DNA from 2 places in the Streptomyces sp. NPDC060000 genome. Region 2 is predicted to be linked to the other one. Evidence: predicted binding sites of a transcription regulator. Region 2 holds the regulator's gene; the other holds the start of a gene.
The links. Region 2 encodes HspR, which represses chaperone genes until heat shock. Its sites were predicted from a motif close to TTGAGNNNNNNNNNCTCAA; they were not measured.
Positions count from the first base shown of each region.

Region 1: lon (endopeptidase La) is a predicted target of HspR. The motif match lies at 7,965-7,983, and genes of this name have one in related genera.

Region 1 covers NZ_JBHWUU010000037.1:66,346-76,506, forward strand. Annotated here, with positions in the region: gene ACFWBB_RS20700 (DUF742 domain-containing protein) at 1-104, opposite strand, end outside; gene ACFWBB_RS20705 (roadblock/LC7 domain-containing protein) at 101-604, opposite strand; gene ACFWBB_RS20710 (nitrate- and nitrite sensing domain-containing protein) at 601-3,669, opposite strand; gene ACFWBB_RS20715 (hypothetical protein) at 4,026-4,817, shown strand; gene ACFWBB_RS20720 (MarR family winged helix-turn-helix transcriptional regulator) at 4,863-5,342, opposite strand; gene lon (endopeptidase La) at 5,528-7,942, opposite strand; gene ACFWBB_RS20730 (GNAT family N-acetyltransferase) at 8,122-8,778, shown strand; gene ACFWBB_RS20735 (DUF5954 family protein) at 8,910-9,929, shown strand; gene ACFWBB_RS20740 (GNAT family N-acetyltransferase) at 10,015-10,161, shown strand, end outside.
Region 2 covers NZ_JBHWUU010000058.1:44,066-54,226, forward strand. Annotated here, with positions in the region: gene ACFWBB_RS27825 (hypothetical protein) at 1-154, shown strand, start outside; gene ACFWBB_RS27830 (hypothetical protein) at 209-742, opposite strand; gene ACFWBB_RS27835 (hypothetical protein) at 843-3,842, shown strand; gene ACFWBB_RS27840 (heat shock protein transcriptional repressor HspR) at 3,998-4,450, opposite strand; gene dnaJ (molecular chaperone DnaJ) at 4,456-5,628, opposite strand; gene grpE (nucleotide exchange factor GrpE) at 5,668-6,327, opposite strand; gene dnaK (molecular chaperone DnaK) at 6,324-8,162, opposite strand; gene ACFWBB_RS27860 (MraY family glycosyltransferase) at 8,258-9,526, opposite strand; gene ACFWBB_RS27865 (heterodisulfide reductase-related iron-sulfur binding cluster) at 9,779-10,161, shown strand, end outside.

The DNA.
Region 1 (10,161 bases), on a different contig from region 2:
CCACCGGTGAGCGAGTAGGGGCGCACCCGGGCCGGCTTGCGGTCGCCGCCGCGGACGGGGAGCAGCTGCCGGTCGCCCTCGGGCTGCCGCGGGACGGCGTTCATCGGACACCACCCGTGGTCCGGGACTCCAGGGACTGCCGTAGCTCGCTGCGCAGTTCCGGGGTCAGGGCATGGCCGGCGCGGCCCACGAAGAGGGCCATGTGGTACGCCACCACGCTCATGTCGCAGTCGGCGGAACCGTGCACACCGAGGAGCGAACCGTCGCTGATCGACATGACGAAGAGGCTGCCCTCGTCCATCGCGATCATGGTGTGCTTCACCCCGCCGAACGCCATGAGCTTGGCGGCGCCGATGGTGAGGCTGCCGATGCCGGAGACGATGGTGGCGAGGTCGGCGGAGGAGCCTCGCGGGCCGGAGGGTTTGGCCTCGCGGACCTCGCGTGCCTCGAGGTTGCGGCCTGGGTCCGAGGACAGCAGGAGCAGGCCGTCCGAGGAGACGACGGCGACGGACTGGATGCCGGGTACTTCCTCCACGAGGTTGGTCAACAGCCAGTGCAGGTTACGGGCTTCACTGCTCAGTCCGAAGGTACTGGGCGCGGTCAACTGCTTGCCTCCTCGACTGTGCCCCCCGTGTCTTCTTCGGCGTGTGCGTGTACTTCTTGAGCTGCGTGACGAGCGTTGCGTGCTGCTTCGGGGGACGGAACCTGGTTCTGGCCCGTCCGGTCGGCGATCTCCGCTTCCACGTCGCGGTAGCCCGCCTCCGCCCCCCGGCGGAAGCCGCCCAGCCGGCGGCGGAGGGCGTCCGCGTCGACGGAACCGGTCCGCTGACGCGGGGCCTGGGTGGGTGCGGTGATCTTGGGAGTGCGCTTCGGCAGGCCCTTGTCCGTGACGAGGTCTTCCGGGGCGTCCGGCGTGCGGGTGTGTTCAGCCTCGGCTTCGCCTCCGCCTCCGCCTCCGCCTCCGGCGAGTTCACAGTCGGGTGCGGGCGGCCCCTGCGGGATGCCGTCGCCGCCGGCGGTGGACGCCTGGCCGAGGTCGAGGCGGAGGCCGCCGGCGGTTTGCTGCTCCTCTGCCGCTCCCTCGCCCTGCGGGCTCGGCAGCAGCAGTTCCATCGTGGTCTCGGCCGGCGTCTCCACCGGGGCCCGCGTCGGCCCCGCCGGACTCCGCCGCGAGGTCTGCGCAGGCACACCCGGGAACTGGGCCGAGACCTCTTCCGGCGCCCCGGGCGGAGTTGCCGTCGGGGTGTCGGAGGAGGGCTGCGCCGACGTCTGCGCCGGAGCCTGCGACGGAATCGCCACCGGCGTCTCGGCCGGGAACTGGGCCGCGGTCTCTTCCGGCGCCCCGGACGGAGTTGCCGTCGGGGTGTCGGAGGAGGGCTGCGCCGAGGGCCGCTCGGGTGGGTGCGGGGTGGGGCGGGCCTCTCGTACCGCCCTCTCCGCCAGTGCGACCAGTGGGTCCGCGGGCTTGGTGCGGCCCGGCAGGACGTTGGAGTTGGCTTCCGCGTCCGCGCCCGGCAGCGAGAAGGACTGCGGGGCGGCGGACGCCGGGCTCGTCACCGGGACCGCGGCGGCCGGGGCCGCGGCGAGAAGCGCCGTCGGCAGGACGACGACCGCCGCCACTCCGCCCTGCTTCTGCTCGCGCAGCCGCACCCGCACCCCGTGCCGGTGGGCGAGCCGGGCCACCACGAACAGGCCGAGGCCGAGACCCTCCTCGCCCTCCTGGTCGTACGGCGCCTCCGGGTCGAACTCGGCGAGGCGGGCGTTGAGGCGGCTCATCCGCTCCTCGGCCACGCCGATGCCCTCGTCCTGGACGGAGAGCATGACCTCGCCGTTCTCCAGGAGCCAGCCGGAGACCTCGACGGGCAGGTCCGGCGGGGAGAACGAGGTGGCGTTCTCCATGAGTTCGGCCAGCAGATGGGAGAGGTCGTCCGCGGCGAAGCCCGCCACGTGCGCGTGCGGAGGGAGCGCGGAGATACGCACCCGCTCGTAGCGTTCGATCTCGCTGACCGCCGCGCGGACCACGTCCACCAGCGGGATGGGGCCCGCGTGCTGCTGGACGTGTTCCGTGCCGGCCAGGACCAGCAGGTTCTCGCTGTGGCGGCGCATGACCGTGGCGAAGTGGTCGAGCTTGAAGAGCGTGGCCAGCCGGTCGGGATCCTGCTCGCGCTCCTCCAGGCCCTCGATGACGGCCAGTTGGCGTTCGACAAGGCCGAGGGTGCGCAGCGCGAGGTTGACGAAGGTACCGCTGATGCTGTCGCGCAGGCCTGCCAGCTGGGCGGCGGAACCGTCGAGTTCGGCGCGCAGCTCCTCGCGCGCGTCGGCCATCCGCTGGCGCTGCCCGACGAGGTGCTTGCGGTCGGCCTCCAGGGTGCCGACCCGTTCGTGGAGCGCCACGGCGTGCTCGTGCAGGGCGTTGACGGAGCGGACGACCTGGGCGAACTCGTCGTTGCGGCCGGTGAACCGGACCGGTTCCTCCGCTGCCGGGTTCTCGGCCTCCGCCAGCCTCGCCGAGCCCCTGCGCAGGACGGACAGCGGGCGGGTGAGGCTGCGCGCCATGCCGGTGGCGACCACGATCGCCAGCAGCATCAGGGCCCCGAGGAGGGTGACCCGGAGTTCGAGGTCGGTGACGTCGTCGTCCCGCAACCCGGCGAGGTCCTGGCCGCGTTGGCCGTACAGGGAGGACTCGACCCCGCGCATCAGGTCGACCCGGGCGGAGAGCGCGGCGTCCAGCTTCTTGACGCCGGTGTCGAGTTCGCGGGCGCTCAGTTCGGGCTGGTCGGTGAGGAAGGCGAGGTAGGCCTCGGCGGTGTCGACGTCACCGCCGGTCACCGTGGAGTCGTACGCGGCCACCGCGTCCTGCGGCGCGCCCTCCCGGAAGTCCGCGAGGGCCGCGTCGGAGCGCAGCCGGGCCTGCTGCGCGGCGGCCGTGAGGGCGTCGCGCAGCTTGGTGTCGGCGCCGGAGGAGACCTTCTCGGTGCTCGACCGGCCGGTGACGGGGTCGTACTCGCTCTTGGTGGTCGTCGGCACGTTCAGCGCCGCGAGCAGCAGTCCCCGGGTCGCGGAGGCCTGCTGGACGGCGGTGTCGAGCTCGGCGAGGGCGTACGCGCCGGAGCCCGCGCGCGGCGGCATCTGCTCCGCCAGCCGGTCGACGAGCGCGTGCAGTGCGGTGATGGCTTTGGAGTACGCCTCGTGCGCCTGGAGCGCCGTGTCCTTGCCGGTGAGGGCGGACTGGCGCACGGAGGGCACGGCGGCGAGGGCCTCGCGCAGCGCGGCGGAGACGTCCGTGTCGGCGGTCAGCTCGCGCGACTGCCGGTCCACCCGGGCGCTGCCCTGCGTGGAGGGCGCCTTGGACTTCACCCGGCCGGCCGCCACGTAGGTGGTGACCTCGTCGCGCTCGTCGGCCAGGGACTGGGCGAGGGCGAGGGCGTCCTGGGTCTGTTCGGCCAGGGTGACCAGGTCCTGGGAGTCCTTCAGCTGCCCGGAGGCGGCGAGGATGGAGGGGGCGCCCGCCCCGGCGATGGCGGCGGCCACGACGGCCACCGCGACGATCAGCCGGTTGCGTACATGGGTCGGACGGCCCTTGCCGACAGGGGTGCGCTCCGCGCCCCCCTCGGAGGCCGTCTGCCTGCCCGTACGCCGAGGCCGCGACTTCTGCACCGGTGCTCGCATTCCTGACTCGTGTGCCATGGGCCGGAAGTGACGCTCCGTCAACTGGTGCGTACGTCCGGTACGGTTCCCGACCCTCCCAGTGCCGGTGGGCAGGGGCCGTGCATCGCTTGCCCCGCCACCCGAAGGAGTGAACATCGGAGAGGAGCGGGCGGGCAAGTTCCTCCGGCGTGTGCAGCGGCCTTGCGCGGCTGGCCGGTTGGACGTGGGCGGCGTGCTTTGACAGTATTCGCCGCCACGTCTTCCCGGAGTGCTTCATTCCCGCCCAAACCAGGCGTCTGACCTGCGGTGGTACGTAAGTTCGGGGAACAATGCCAGCCTTCCGCGAAGGCTGTGAAGGGGTCGTGCAGACTGGCCGAATGCGCACGGAACTTGTGTCGGAGGCCGGCGATCCGGCCCGCCCCAACGAGGACTTCGCGAGCGTCGGACTTCCCGCCTCCGGGCAGGGCGGTTCGCTCGTCCTCCTGGACGGAGTGACGCCGCCGCCGGACGGCGCGGGCTGTCTGCATTCGGTCGCCTGGTTCACCGCGCGGTTGGGCGGCGCCCTGACCGAACTGACCGTTTCACTCCCGGATGTTCCGCTGGCCGAGGCGCTCGCCCGGGCCATCGCGCGCACCGCCGGGGCCCATGCGGGGACCTGTGACCTTTCTCACCCGCGCACCCCTCAGGCCACCGTGGTCCTGGCGCGTTGGTCGCCGCGGACCGTCGAGTACCTGCTCCTGTGCGACGCGACGCTCCTGCTGGCGGCCCCGGACGGCACGGTCACGCCCGTCCAGGACGACCGGCTGGCCCGCCTGCCGCGCGCCCTGCTGCGGAGCGCCGAGGTCGTCGACGGCACGCTCCGCAACCGGGAGGGCGGGTTCTTCACGGCCGCGGCCGACCCCGGCGTGGCCGCCCGCGCGGTCACCGGGAGCGTGCCGCGCGGGGAGGTCCGCTCGCTGGCCGCGCTGTCGGACGGGGCCACCCGCTGGGCGGAGCTGTTCCGCAAGGGCGGCTGGACCGACCTGTTCGCCCTCGTCGACGAGGAAGGGGCGCGGGCGCTGGTGGAGCGGGTCCGGGCACTGGAGCGGGCGGACGACCGCGCCGGACGGCCCCTGCTCCGCCGGGCGAAGACGCACGACGACGCGACAGTGGTGTGCGTGGAACTGTGAGGGGTGCCGGAGTGCCCTCCGGGTCCCCTCCAGGTCATCTGCGGGTCACTTCTCCATGCCCCGGTTCAGCTGGCCGAGCAGCCGGGCCAGTTCTCCCACCTCTCTGCGGTCCCAGTCGGAGAAGTGGCTGACGTACCGCTCGCGGCGGGCCTCGCGGACCCGGCTCACCCGTACCCGGCCCTCTTCGGTGAGGTCGACCAGCCAGGCGCGCCCGTCCGCCGGGTCCGGCGCACGGGCGATCAGGCCGAGCTGCTCCAGGGCGCGCAGCTGGCGGGACATGGTGGCCTTGCCGATGCCGATGTAGCCGGCCAGTTCGGTGGCGCGCTGACGGCCGCACTCCTCGAGCCGGACGAGCAGCCCGTAGGCGGCGGGCTCCAGGTCCGGGTGGACCTCGCGGGCCATCTCCCCCTGATTGGCGCGGGCGCGGCGCAGCAGCACCGTGAGCTCCCGCTCCAGCGACAGGAACTCCCGGTCGCCCTGCTCCACACCACGCGACGGTGTCTCGCCGCCTGTGTCCTCGTGCACGTCAGCACCCCTGATCTCGCCGGTCGCTGCCATCGGTGCAGCTCACTCAGTATTTCGCAGGCCCGGGCCGGTGGCGGTGCCCAGGGCTGCGCGCCGGACACGGGGAAGGCCCGGGTCTCCGTCACAGGACCCGGGCCCTCCCCGTCCGATCACCGCGGACGGCGCCCCGCCGGGGGGCGCGGTCGTCACGCCGCGACCGGGACCTCCGACGCCGCACCGCTCGTGGCGGGCGCGAGCGCCAGCTCCAGGACCTGGCGGACGTCCGTGACGGCGTGGACGTCCAGCTTGTCCAGCACCTCCGCCGGGACGTCGTCCAGGTCGGGCTCGTTGCGCTTGGGGATGATCACCGTGGTGACGCCCGCCCGGTGCGCGGCGAGCAGCTTCTGCTTCACGCCGCCGATCGGCAGGACCCGGCCGGTCAGGGAGACCTCGCCGGTCATCGCCACGTCGGTGCGGACGAGCCGCCCGGACAGCAGGGACGCGAGGGCCGTCGTCATGGTGACGCCGGCGCTCGGGCCGTCCTTGGGGACCGCGCCCGCCGGGAAGTGGATGTGCACGCCCCGGTCCTTCAGGTCGCCCACCGGCAGCTCCAGTTCGGCGCCGTGGCTGCGCAGGAAGCTGAGCGCGATCTGCGCCGACTCCTTCATCACGTCGCCGAGCTGACCGGTGAGGGTCAGGCCCGCCGCGCCCGTCTCCGGGTCGGCCAGCGACGCCTCGACGAAGAGGACGTCACCACCGGCGCCGGTGACCGCGAGACCGGTCGCGACACCGGGCACCGCGGTCCGGCGCTCGGCCGGGTCCTGGGCGGACTCGGGCACGTGGTGCGGCCGGCCGATCAGAGCGCGCAGATCCTCGTCACGGATCGTGAACGGCAGTTCCCGCTGGCCCAGTTCGTGCTGGGCCGCGACCTTGCGCAGCAGCCGCGCGATGGACCGCTCCAGGGTGCGCACCCCCGCCTCGCGGGTGTACTCGCCGGCGAGCTTGCGCAGCGCGCTCTCGTCGAGGGCCACCTCGTCCTTGTCGAGGCCCGCCCGCTCCAGTTGGCGCGGGAGCAGGTGGTCACGGGCGATGACGACCTTCTCGTCCTCGGTGTAGCCGTCGAGGCGGACCAGCTCCATACGGTCGAGCAGGGCCTCCGGGATGGCTTCGAGCACGTTGGCGGTGGCGAGGAAGACCACGTCCGACAGGTCGAGCTCGACCTCCAGGTAGTGGTCGCGGAACGTGTGGTTCTGCGCCGGGTCCAGGACCTCGAGCAGGGCGGCCGCCGGGTCGCCCCGGAAGTCGGATCCCACCTTGTCGATCTCGTCGAGGAGCACCACCGGGTTCAGCGACCCGGCCTCCTTGATCGCCCGTACGATCCGGCCGGGGAGCGCGCCGACGTACGTACGGCGGTGGCCGCGGATCTCGGCCTCGTCCCGGACGCCGCCGAGGGCGACACGGACGAACTTGCGGCCCATCGCGTGGGCGACGGACTCGCCGAGGCTGGTCTTGCCGACGCCGGGCGGGCCGACGAGCGCGAGCACGGCACCGCCGCGCCGCCCGCCCACGACGCCCAGGCCGCGCTCACCGCGCCGCTTGCGCACGGCGAGGTACTCGGTGATCCGCTCCTTCACGTCGTCCAGGCCGGCGTGCTCGGCGTCCAGGACGGCGCGGGCGCCCTGGATGTCGTACCGGTCCTCGGTCCTTTCGTTCCACGGGAGTTCGAGGACGGTGTCCAGCCAGGTGCGGATCCAGGAGCCCTCGGGCGACTGGTCACTGGACCGCTCCAGCTTGTCGACCTCCTTGAGGGCGGCCTCGCGGACCTTCTCGGGCAGGTCGGCGGCCTCGACGCGGGCCCGGTAGTCGTCGGACTCCTCGCCCTCCTGTTCGCCGTTGAGTTCGCGCAGCTCCTTGCGGACGGCTTCCAGCTGGCGGCGCAGCAGGAACTCGCGCTGCTGCTTGTCGACGCCCTCCTGGACGTCCTTGGCGATGGTCTCGGCCACGTCCTGTTCGGCGAGGTGGTCGCGCAGCTGCTGGGTGGCGAGCTTCAGCCGGGCCACCGGGTCGGTGGTCTCCAGGAGCTCCACCTTCTGTTCGGTGGTCAGGAACGGCGAGTAGCCGGAGTTGTCGGCGAGCGCGGAGACGTCGTCGATGGCCTGGACGCGGTCGACGACCTGCCAGGCGGCGCGCTTGCGCAGCCAGGCGGTGGCGAGCGCCTTGTACTCCTTGACGAGTTCGGCGACATGACCGGGCAGCGGCTCGGGGACGGCCTGGTCGACCGTCGTCCCCTCGACCCACAGGGCCGCACCCGGCCCGGTGGTGCCGGCGCCGATCCGTACGCGGCCGCGGCCGCGGATCAGCGCGCCCGGGTCGCCGTCGGCCAGTCGGCCGACCTGCTCGACGGTGCCGAGCACACCGGTGCTCGCGTACGTCCCGTCGATGCGCGGCACCAGCAGTACGCGGGGCTTCCCGGGTTCCGAACGGGCGGCGGCCTGAGCGGCCTCCACCGCGGCGCGCACGTCGGTGTCGTTGAGGTCCAGCGGAACCACCATGCCGGGGAGCACGACCTCGTCGTCGAGAGGCAGTACGGGCAGGATGAGCGGAGCGGACGTCGATGCCATGATCTCCCCTTCGGCAGTCAAGTTGAGCTATGCCGACTCAATGCACGTGAGTCCGCGATTGTTCCCCGCGATGCGTCCCGTTCGCTGTGGGCGATCACGGCTGTCGCCCCGAAGCGCTTCGGACATACGGTCAGCGGTAATAGGCATCAAGCCTTCGAGACTATTACCAGGGGGTCCATATGAATCGGTTCGTCCAGGCATGGGTGGACGGCTGGGTCGTGTCGCGCGGGGCGGCGCCGCCCGTGGCCGAGCCGTGGGGCTGGACCGTCGACGTGGGAACGGGAATCCATCACGTCACCCGGCACGTGCTCGGTACGACGGACGACGCCGTTACCGGGCCGGCCGTCCGTAAGGTGGCGGGCGCGGTGACCGGGGCCGGCGTGTGGCTGAAGGTGTTCGCCGATCCGGCGGTGGCCGGGCCCTGGCTGGGGCCCGGCTGGTGGATCGACCCCGAGGCCGGCTTCCTGATGACGGCCCCGCTCACGGACGCCCCACCCGGCTCCACCCCCGCCGGCTACCGGACGCGCACCTGGTCGCGCGGCGGCGTGACCCGCACCATGATCGCCGCCCCGGACGGCTCCCTGGCCGCGCGCGGCCAGATCGCCCCGACCGGCGCGACGGCGGTCGTCGACCAGATCGAGACGTCCCCCGGCCACCGCCGCCGCGGACTCGGCGCCCTCGTCATGCGGACGCTCCACCGCGCGGCGGCCGAACAGGGCGCCCGGACCGGTGTCCTGGGCGCGACACCCGAGGGGCGGGCACTGTACGAGTCCCTGGGCTGGCGCGTCGAGTCAGCGCTGACCAGCGCCGAGTTCACGGGAGACACACGGGGGTGACGTCCGGCGGCCGAGAGGGCGCACCCTTCGGTGCCGCACGACGGGGCACGCCCCTCGCGCCCCCTCCCCGTACCCCGCCCACTTCCGGCATTCACCCCGAAGCGGCCTGCCACCCCGACCACAATGCGCGTATGACCGATGACTGGAAGCGACGTCTCGACGCCCTCCACGCCGACCTGGTCCGCCGTGACGACCCCGTCGCCTGGGTAACGGAGGCGGACGCCGTCGAGGCCTCGCGGCGTTATCCGCACATCGCGCTGCGCGGACCCGTCTTCGGTATCGCCGCGCGGGACCCGGCCGCCGCCGAGCCGGGCTGGCGGCTGCTGAAGCCGGTGGTGGACGGCATGCCCCAGCAGGCCCGCGACGGGCTGAACTCGCACCTGTGGTTCAAGGCGAAGGACGGCCCCGACGACCCGGCCGTCCGGCGTGAGCTGCTGGCGGCCGTGGCCGTGCTGGAGCGGGCTCCGGCCGACGAGGTGGAGGCGCTGGGCGTGCGCTACCGGGTGGTGCGCGGCGACGAGTTCGCCCGGACCGGCGACGACGGTCTGGAGCCGCCCCGGCCCACCGACCTCGAGCCCCCGGACCCCTCGTGGGAGGACCCGGGCGCCGCCCCCTCACCGGACGTGGGCTACGTCCTGGACCCCGACCGCGACGAGGGCCCGATGGCGGGCGCCCTCCGGCTGGGCCTGCGCGACTTCACGTACACGGGCGCCCGCTTCCCCTCCGACGTGCGCGCGGACTCCGAGTGGGCGGCCCGGACCCATCCGGACGTGGTGCGCCTCCCCGTCGGCTTCTCGGTGGCCGAACGCGACGACTCCGGCTGGACCCCGTGCGGGTCGCTTGCGGCGACCCCGCACGAGGCGCGCCGCTCGCTGTACGAGGGGATGGCCCGCGTCTGGGCGATGCTCTACCGCTTCGACGAACACAAGAAGGTTCTCTACGCACGGGCCGCGGAGGCGTTCCGGGCCGCCGGGCGGGCCGACGAGGCGAGGGTGGAGGGCCGCCTGTTCCGGATCTGCCGCGTCGAACGGATGGTCCGCCTGGGCCCTGACGGCCCCGAGCCGCCCCGCCCGTCGGACGTCGACGAGTACGGCCCCATGAAGCTCCACCCGACCCTCCACGAGAACGGCACAGTCCAGTTCGACGACTGACGACCGACGACCGACCCCGACGACCCGACCGGCGACCGGCGACCGGCGACCGACGACCGATGACCGACGACTAACGTCACCGTTCATGACGGACACGCAGACGCTGCTCGCCGCGTACGACGCCCAGTTGCGCGGCGCTCCGCCGACCGCGGTCACCCACCCTCCCGACGGTCCGCTGACCCGTATCGCGGGCCCGCTGCGGGCGCTGGTGACCGCACCCCGGGAGCTGGGG
Region 2 (10,161 bases):
GGCACCCCACCAGCCCTACGCCCCTGCGGTCCAGCCCGCCGCGCCCCAGCAACCGCAGTGGCCGTCCCAGGGGCAACCACAACAACCCGGTGGTGGCTGGACCCAGGGTCCACCCCCGAGCTGGCCAGGGCAGCAGCCGGGAAGCTTTCGGTGACCTCTAGTAACCTCTACTGCCTCCGAAAAGCCGAGGTGCGTACCAAGGCCGCGCTCATGCCCCGGTAGCCGCACCGCCGGGCGGGCTGCTGACCGTGTCGATGTCGGCGAGGATCTGCCGCGTGAGCCGGAGTTCGATCGCCAGAATGTCGTGGCGGAACTTCCCCGGATCCTTTTCGTAGCGGGCCCTGCCCACTTCGGAGGTGAAGGCGGATGCGGGGACCGCCTCCTGGCCCGGAGGAATGAACTTCTGGATCTCCTCGATGGCGGCCACCGCATACGCCATCGCGCCGCGGTGCTTGTGGTGCTCGGACTCGGGTGAGTTGAGCATCTCGAGTCCGGCGCGGGCGGAGACATCGGACGCGACCGCCGCGAACTCACCGGGATCGATGATCTCGGACGGCTCCGGGCCACCGAAGGCGGGAGGCGGCGGTGGAATCTCGTCCGCCATCAGGAAGGTGAAATTCCGGTTGCGGCCGCACTCTCGGCAGGCGCCCTCGTAGACGGCGACGATGTCGCCACCGCGCTGTTCCAGACGGTGCCGACGGTCGAAGTCGGGACTCCCGCACTCGCACAAATGCAAGTCCATGTACAGGTGCGCTTCCAACGAGGAGCGGGCTCTCAACATGACATGATCCTAGGGCTGTTGTGCGATTTGAGCAGGTACCGGGCCCGGGAGGGGCATCAACATGGACAGTTGGGCCAATCCCCGGACGGCGATGGGCACACTGCCTCAGTACCCGCACGCGCACCAGGAAGAACTCGTGTCGGCCGCAGGGCGCGGCATGGCCTCGGTGGCCGCCGCTGTCCTCGGAGACGGGCTGGACTCCCTTGACGTGGATCGGACCAGCGAGGGACGTCAGTATTTCGTACTGAAGGACAGCCAGGGGGAGTCCGCGACGGTCTGGGTGGACGCCGTTCCACTGGTGAGGGGGACGATCGCCGACACGGCGACGAACACGATGTCGCAGAACTACGTGGTCCGCGTCTCCGACCGACTCCCGACCGAGATGCTGAGCCGGGTGCTCGCGCACGAACTCGGTGAGCTCATGGCCGTGCGCGAACGTGCCGCCCAGGGTCTGGCTCCGGTGCGGGAGGACCTGCTGCGCGAAGGAGCCCAACTCCCTTCGGATCAGGAGCTGTCCGCAGCGGACAGAGGCCGCATAGGTGAGCTCAACTGGCTCGCCGCGCGTAGCGCAGCCCCCGATCTCTCCCCCCAACAGCAGTTGGAGGCGCGTGCGGAGTTCTCCGCGCTGCTTGATCCGTACGGCATCCGTCCGACCGTCGCCATGAGCGACGAGGAGGCGTTCCGGCCCCAGGAGAGGGCGGCCCGGGTCCGGTACCGGGTGTCGTTCGGCTCCCTCTCCACGGACTCCGTGAGTCTTCTCGACGCCCTCGCCCACCCCATCGAGAACCTCCCCCCCGCCGACGCCACCGCCCTCCAGGCATCCCGGGACGCCGCTCTCCGGGCCGAGCGCCAGGTCGAGGCGTTCATCGGGCGGCGTGAAGTCACCATGCCGATGCCGGGCTACGACCAGAACGGGCTGCCGCTCCCCCGCGATGAGCTGGAACCCGCTGCCGAGCGGTGGGCGGAGTACCGCGCCCAGGTCAGCGAGCGCACCGTGCAGACGTTGGAGGGGCAGCTCGCCGAAGAAAGACTCCCGTTGCGCAAGGTCGTGATCGGCGGCGGCGCGAGTCTCACCGGGCGGGACCCGGAGGCGCTGCTGGTGGACGGGGCGGGCCGTTGGCACCTGGACCCCGGGAGCGGGATCGTGCAGTCGGCGGACCAGGACCGCGACCTCGCGCAGTGGATGGGCGTCGACCCGTACTCGGCGGTCGACGACCCCCGGCACCGGGTGTCCATCCACGCGGTACGGGTCTGGGAGGACCAGCTCGCCACCCAGGGCGACGTGGTGAACGGCCACGCCCGTCTGCGCCTGGGCCGGGACGGTGAACTCCTCGCCGAGGTGAGGGCGTTCGCCGAGGACGGCAAGGAGAGCGGGCCCCCGCTGTGGGTGGCGTGCGACGGGACGCCGAGCGTCGCGACCGGCCTCACGCCGGACGTGGTGCCGGGCATGCCGCGCGGCCGGACCGGGGTGGAGAGCCGGAGCGAGGCCGTACGGCTGATCGGTGACCGGCTGCGGGAGCTGGAAGGACAGGGAGTGGCCCGCGCGGGCGAGCTGCGCTCCTGGCTGACCCAGGCCGAGCGGGGCGGCGCGGACGCCCGGACCGTGCTCGGCGCCCTGGAGTCGTCCTCGCTGAAGGACGCCCTCACGGCGGGCCTGGACACCGATGCCACCGCCCGCCTGGACAACTGCTTCACCGCCCTCGACGCGACCCGGAAGTGGGAGGCGGCGCGCGAGGCCGCCGAGGGCCGGGCGCTGCTGGGCGACGAGGTCGCCGAGAACCGTTTCGACCCGCACGCCGCCCAGCACTGGATCATCGCGGGGTCCGGCGGCACCGGGGTCGCCAACGCCGAGATCATCCTGCGGGAGAATCCCGACGCTCGGGTCACGATCGTCGGCTCGAGGCCGCCGGCCGCGCTCCAGCACCAGGTCCAGTACCCGGAGATGCTCGCCCGGTACGGCACGGGCGAGGACCCGCGTCTGACGATCGGCCGGGCGGAGGTGGGCGCGATAGAGACCTACCGGCACGAGAACGGCGAGACCTGGTTCCAGGCGGAGTACGTGGACGAGGCCACCGCGGAACGGAAGACGGCCCGGGCCGACGGCTACGTCTCCAGCCTCGGCCGCACCAACCCGCTCCCGCCCGCCCTCCAGGTCCTCGCCAACGAGGTGCGCGACCGGGGCGGGGAGATTTCCGGGGACCTGCTGTTCGACAAGGACGACCAGTACATCGGCTACGGCCTCACCTTCACCGTGGACGGCAGGGAACACCGCGTCGACGTGGACGGCGCGGCCTCCTGGCAGCTGCCGCGAGAGATCTTCGCCCCGGAGACGGGAGTTCAGGGCGCGCTGAACGGGATGGGCGCCCGCGGTCTGCCGTCCGAGACCGGCAACGCGGCCCCCGGCTTCTCCCCGATCGCCCGCCAGAGCGCCCTGCGCGCACGCGCCGTCGCGGCGGCAGCGGCGGGCGACCCCGAAGCGGTACGACGACTGTCGACCGTCCCGGAACGCTGGCAGCGCCCGGACCTGGGCCAGGTGACGGAAGCGACGGAAGCGACGGAAGCGACGGAGCCGAGGGGAGCACGGGAGGCGAAGGAGGCGCAGGAGGCGCGGGAGGCAAGGGGAGCGACAGAGGCCAGGGGGGCGACGGAGGCCAGGGGGGCGACGGAGGCCAGGGGGGCGACGGAGACGACGAAAGCACCGGCCGCAGGCCCCGTATACCCCGCCCCGCCCCAGGAGAAGGCCGAGACGACGGAACGGACCGAGACGACGGAAAAGACCAAGGCCACGGAACAGACCGAGGCCACGGAACAGACCAAGGCGACGGAACGGGGTCCGAAGCCCGTCACCGCCCTCGCCCCCGAACCGGCCACAGCCCCATCCCCCACCGCCGAGACCCCCAGGCCGGCTCCGTCCCCCGCCCCGGGCATCTCCGGTTCGCACCTCTGGCAGCTGGGCGTACCCAAGGGCGGCGTCGGCCGCCCGCCCGCCCCCGCCCAGGAACCCCAGCCACAGCCGCCCGGCCACGAGCGGCCCGAGCCGGGCGTCGACATGGGCGACTGACGGGCCGTGGACGACACGCCGGAGGGACAAGGAGCAAGAGCAGGAGCAGAAGCAGGAGCAGGAGCAGGAGCAGGAGCAAGTGCCAGAACGGGAACAGGAACAGGAACAGGAAGGGGCCCGGAGTCGAAACTCCGGGCCCGTTCCCCTGGCTCATCTCAGTCGGCGGACGGCTGCCGTTTCGGCCGCCAGACCACCAACGCGCTGGTCTGCTGCACCTCCTGGTACGGCACCAGGTCGCGCCGGTAGGAGGCGTGCACGGCTGCCTCCCGCTGCTGCATGGCCGTGGCCGCGCCGTCCAGCGCGGCCTCCAGCTCCGCGGCCCTCGCCTGGAGCGCGGCCACCTGGTTCTCCAGCTCGATGATCCGCTTGATGCCGGCCAGGTTGATGCCCTCGTCCTGGGACAGGGCCTGCACCGTGCGCAGCAGCTCGATGTCGCGGGCCGAGTAACGGCGGCCCCGGCCGGCGGTGCGGTCGGGGGAGACCAGGCCCAGACGGTCGTACTGACGCAGCGTCTGCGGGTGCAGGCCGGAGAGCTGGGCCGCCACCGAGATGACGTAGACCGGAGTCTCCTGAGTCAGTTCATACGGGTTACGCCGACGGCCGTCCATCACGCTCAAGCTCCCTTCGCGGCCTCGAACAGCTCCGCCCGCGGGTCCTCGCCCGCGGTCGCCTCGCGATACGCCTCCAGCGCGTCACGAGCCTTCCCCGACAAGTCCTTCGGAACACTCACCTCGACGGTGACCAACAGGTCGCCGCGGGTGCCGTCCTTGCGGACCGCGCCCTTGCCCCGCGCCCGCATGGTGCGGCCGTTGGGCGTGCCGGGGGGAAGCTTCAAGGTCAGGGACGGTCCACCGAGCGTCGGCACCCTGATCTCGCCGCCGAGCGCCGCCTCGGTGAACGTCACCGGCACGGTCACCGTCAGGTTGTCCTCCTTGCGGCCGAACACCGGATGCGCGCCGACGTGGACGACGACGTACAGGTCGCCCGACGGGCCGCCGCGCTCGCCCGGGCCGCCCTTGCCGCGCAGCCGGATACGCTGACTGTCCGTCACCCCCGCGGGGATGCGGACCTGCATGGTCCTCGACGACTTCGCGCGGCCGCTGCCCTTGCAGTCCAGGCAGGGATGCTCGGCGATCAGGCCCCGGCCCTTGCAGTCCGGGCAGGGGTCGGTCAGGGAGAAACCGCCGCCCGAACCCCTCGCCACCTGGCCCGTGCCGACACAGGTCGGGCACACCCGTGGGGTGCCGTTCTTGTCGCCCGTCCCCGAACACGCCTTGCAGGGAGCCTGCGAGGACATGCGCAGCGGGACCGTCGCGCCCTCGATCGCCTCCGCGAAGGTCAGGGTGACCTCGGTGTCGATGTCCTGGCCGCGCCGGGGCTGGGTACGGGTCGTGCCGGGCCCGCCACGGTTGAACAGGCCGCCGAAGACGTCCCCGATACCGCCGCCGAAGCCGCCCTGGGCACCGCCGCCCTGGGCGCCTCCGAAGAGGTCGCCCAGGTCGAAGTTGAAGGAGCCGCCCGCGCCCGGCCCCGGGCGGTAGCCGCCGTTGCCGAAGAGGGCGCGCGCCTCGTCGTACTCCTTGCGCTTCTTGGGGTCACCGAGGACGTCGTTCGCCTCGGAGATCTCCTTGAAGCGCTCCTCCGCCTTGGCGTTGCCCTTGTTGGCGTCCGGGTGGAACTCGCGGGCGAGCTTCCGGTACGCCTTCTTGATCTCGGCCTCGGTGGCGTCCTTGGGGACGCCGAGGACCTTGTAGAAGTCCTTCTCGACGAAGTCCTTGGTGCTCATCCTCGACGTCCCTCCTTCCACCCGATCATCCGCTCGAGCTCAGCCCTCGTCCGGGCCACCGCTCTCCTTGTCGTCGCCCGCCGCCTCGGCCTCGTCGGCCTTCACCGCCTGCGCACCGGGCTGCGGTTCGGCCACGGCCACCCGCGCGGGGCGGATGGTGCGCTCGCCGATCCGATACCCGGGCTGGAGAATCGCCACGCACGTCGTTTCGGTGACGTCGGGCGCGTAGCTGTGCATCAGGGCTTCGTGGATCGTCGGGTCGAAGGGCTCGCCCTCCTTGCCGAACTGCTGGAGGCCCATCTTCGCCGCGACGGTCTCCAGCGATTCGCCCACCGACTTGAAGCCGCCGACGAACTCGCCGTGTTCCCGCGCGCGGCCGATGTCGTCGAGTACGGGCAGGAGTTCGGTCAGGAGGTTCGCGATGGCGATCTCCTTGACCGCGATCCGGTCGCGCTCGACCCGGCGGCGGTAGTTCTGGTACTCGGCCTGGAGGCGCTGGAGGTCGGCGGTGCGCTCACCGAGGGCGGTGCGCACCTGGTCCAGCTGGGCCACCAGACCGGCTGTCTGGTTCGCGTCCCCGGCCGGGGCCGCCCCCGCCGCCGAAGCGGAGGAGGGAGCGGTCTTCGGCTCGGCGTCTTCAGGGGTGGCGCCGGAGGGGACGTCGGGCTTCTCCTCGAAGCCCGGAGTCTCCTCCGTCACGCGGCACCGTCCTTGCGCTCGTCGTCCACGATCTCGGCGTCCACCACGTCGTCGTCGGCCTTCGGGGCGTCGGCCTGCGGGGCGTCGGCGGACTGACCGGCCTGGGCGTCGGCGTACATGGCCTGGCCGACCTTCTGCGAGACCGCGGCGACCTTCTCGGTGGCCGTGCGGATCTCGGCGGTGTCCTCGCCCTTGAGCGCGGCCTTCAGCTCCTCGACGGCGGCCTCGACCTCGGTCTTGACCTCGCCCGGGACCTTGTCCTCGTTGTCCTTGAGGAACTTCTCCGTCTGGTAGACGAGCTGCTCGCCCTGGTTGCGGGCCTCGGCGGCCTCGCGACGACGGTGGTCCTCGTCCGCGTACTGCTCGGCCTCCTGGCGCATGCGGTCGACCTCGTCCTTCGGCAGCGAGGAGCCGCCGGTGACGGTCATCTTCTGCTCCTTGCCGGTGCCGAGGTCCTTGGCCGTGACGTGCATGATGCCGTTGGCGTCGATGTCGAAGGCGACCTCGATCTGCGGGACGCCACGCGGGGCCGGCGGCAGACCGGTCAGCTCGAACATGCCGAGCTTCTTGTTGTACGCCGCGATCTCGCGCTCACCCTGGTAGACCTGGATCTGCACCGACGGCTGGTTGTCCTCGGCCGTCGTGAAGATCTCCGAACGCTTCGTCGGGATCGTCGTGTTGCGCTCGATCAGCTTGGTCATGATGCCGCCCTTGGTCTCGATACCGAGGGACAGCGGGGTCACGTCGAGGAGCAGGACGTCCTTGACCTCACCCTTGAGGACACCGGCCTGGAGCGCGGCGCCGATGGCGACGACCTCGTCCGGGTTGACGCCCTTGTTGGCGTCCTGACCGCCGGTCAGCTCCCTGACGAGCTCGGCGACGGCGGGCATCCGGGTCGAACCACCGACGAGAACGACGTGGTCGATCTCGGAGAGGTTGATGCCGGCGTCCTTGATGACGTTGTGGAACGGCGTCTTGCAGCGCTCCAGCAGGTCGGCCGTCAGCTGCTGGAACTGGGCGCGCGTGAGCTTCTCGTCCAGGTGCAGCGGGCCCTCGGCGGACGCCGTGATGTAGGGCAGGTTGATCGAGGTCTCGGTGGACGAGGACAGCTCGATCTTCGCCTTCTCGGCGGCCTCGCGCAGACGCTGGAGCGCCATCTTGTCCTTGGCGAGGTCCACACCGTGGCCGGCCTTGAACTGCTGCACCAGGTAGTCGACGACACGCTGGTCCCAGTCGTCACCACCGAGGTGGTTGTCGCCGTTGGTGGCCTTCACCTCGACGACGCCGTCACCGATCTCCAGGAGGGACACGTCGAAGGTGCCGCCACCGAGGTCGAAGACGAGGATCGTCTGGTCGTCCTTGTCGAGGCCGTACGCGAGCGCGGCCGCGGTGGGCTCGTTGACGATGCGAAGGACGTTGAGACCGGCGATCTCACCGGCTTCCTTCGTCGCCTGACGCTCGGAGTCGTTGAAGTACGCCGGGACGGTGATGACCGCGTCGGCCACCTTCTCGCCCAGGTAGGCCTCCGCGTCGCGCTTGAGCTTCTGCAGGATGAACGCGCTCATCTGCTGCGGGTTGAAGTTCTTCCCGTCGAGCTCGATCGACCAGTCCGTGCCCATGTGACGCTTCACCGAGCGGATGGTCCGGTCCACGTTCGTGACTGCCTGGCGCTTTGCCACCTCGCCGACGAGCACTTCACCGTTCTTGGCGAAGGCGACGACGGACGGCGTGGTCCTGGCACCCTCGGCGTTGGTGATGACGGTGGGCTCGCCGCCCTCCAGAACACTTACGACGGAGTTGGTGGTGCCCAGGTCGATGCCGACCGCACGTGCCATGGTGATCTTCCTCCAGCTGACTTGAGTGGAACGGACTCAAGTGTGCACGACACTCACCGTGCGGTCAACAGACCTGAGTCCAACTCACTCAACTCTTATCCGTTCCTTACGCGCAAGGAAGCGTTGACCTGCGGAGATACGGAGCGCCCGGCCCGCCGATCCGAGGATTCGGGGTGGTGCGCATGGTCCTCAGGTTGACGCCGGGGCGCGTACACGGGCGCGGAACCCGCCCCGGGACGCGGCGCGGGACGACCCTCCTGATGTCCACCAGCCCCGAAGGTCCCGCCGGCGCCACCACCGGCCCCGCGGGCAACTCCGGCCGTACGGGCCCCGCGAGGGCCACGCGCGCGTGGCGTGCGTCCAGCCCGTCCGGGGCGACGGCCACGCGCGCGCGTCGGGCCGTACACCGCGACCCGCAGCAGACCGAACACGACGACGAGTGCCCCGCCGGCCACCCACAACACCGCCCGTACATCCATCCACCCGGAGTGCACCAACACCCCGACGAGCACCGCGGCGAAGGCCGCGACACCGAGCAGGACGGTCACCCCCTGGGCCGTGAGCCCGAGCCGCCGCAGCCGGTGGGCGAGATGGTCGGACCCGCAGCGCAGCAGCGGCCGCCGGGCCAGCCGCCGCGACAGCACGACCAGGACGACGTCGGCCCCGGCGACCGCGGTGAGCGCGAGCAGCACGCCCGCGCCGACGACGGGATCGTGTCCCGCGCGGGCGGTCACGGCGGCCGCGGCGAGCAGGAAGCCGGCGAAGAGCGACCCGCACGCCCCGAGGGCGACACGCGCGGGCGGCCAGTTGTGCATCAGGAACCCGGTCAGCGCGGCGGCGAACACGCTCAGCAGCACCGCCAGCCCGTCCATCACCTCGACGGCGGCGCAGGCGGCCACCCCGAAGGCCGTGACCACCCCGACGGTCCCGGCCACCCCGTCGGCGTGGTCGAGCGACCGGAAGGCGAGGGCGACGAAGGTGATCCAGCCGACGCCCGCGACTCCCGCGATCACCCCGGTGTCGCCGTACGGCACCACGAAGGCGGCCGCGAGGGCCGTACCGATCACCAGGAACCGCGCGTTCAGCCGCCATACGTCCGCCACGAGCCCCAGCGCGGCCACGGCGCCCCCCGCGGTGAGCAGCACCTCGATGCCGTCCCCGAGCGGGGCGATGCCCGTCCAGTCCCCGGCGACGGCCACGAGACAGGTGGCGAGCACCACGGCGGCACCCCCGAACAGAGGCACCCGTCGCTGCCGCTGCCGTCGGTCGAGCAGCCCCAGACGCAGGGCGGGCACACGCAGCAGCGCGGCCAGGACGGCGGCGAGGAACAGGGCGGTGATGGCGGCGACGATCCCGTAGAGCACGGATATAAATTAGTCATAAATGTACCAATTTGGTACGAATAACACGGCCGAGTTTACGACCAAGCCACCCTTGGCCCCCAGTCATGGAGCCGGCCCGCAAGTGACCCGAACCGATCGGATCCTGAGGCAACCCTGAGCGACTGAGATCACTCCGCATCCCGCTACAGTGCGGCGGAGAATACGGGGTAGTCTCAAACGGACTGCATAAGTTACCGCTTAGTAATTTCCCTCGCAGGCCCGAGGAGCCCCCGAATGCAACTCGCCGCGATCATCGTGTCGCTGCTTCTGACCGCGGTCGGCGTCGCGCTGATCGCGCGTGCCATCGGCCAGTTCGTCCGGTACTTCAAGCTGGGACAGCCGCTGCCCGCAGGAGCCCGGACAGACAACCCCTACGCGCGCAGCGTGACACTGGTGCGGGAGTTTCTCGGCCACACGCGGATGAACCGCTGGGGCATCGTGGGCTTCGCCCACTGGTTCGTGGCCATCGGCTTCCTGACACTGCCACCGACCCTCGCCCAGGCCTTCGGCCAGCTCTTCGAGGCCGACTGGGTCCTGCCGTTCGTCGGCGACTTCCTGCCGTTCGAGCTCTACATCGAGTTCATCGGCGTGATGACGATCCTGGGCATCGCCGTCCT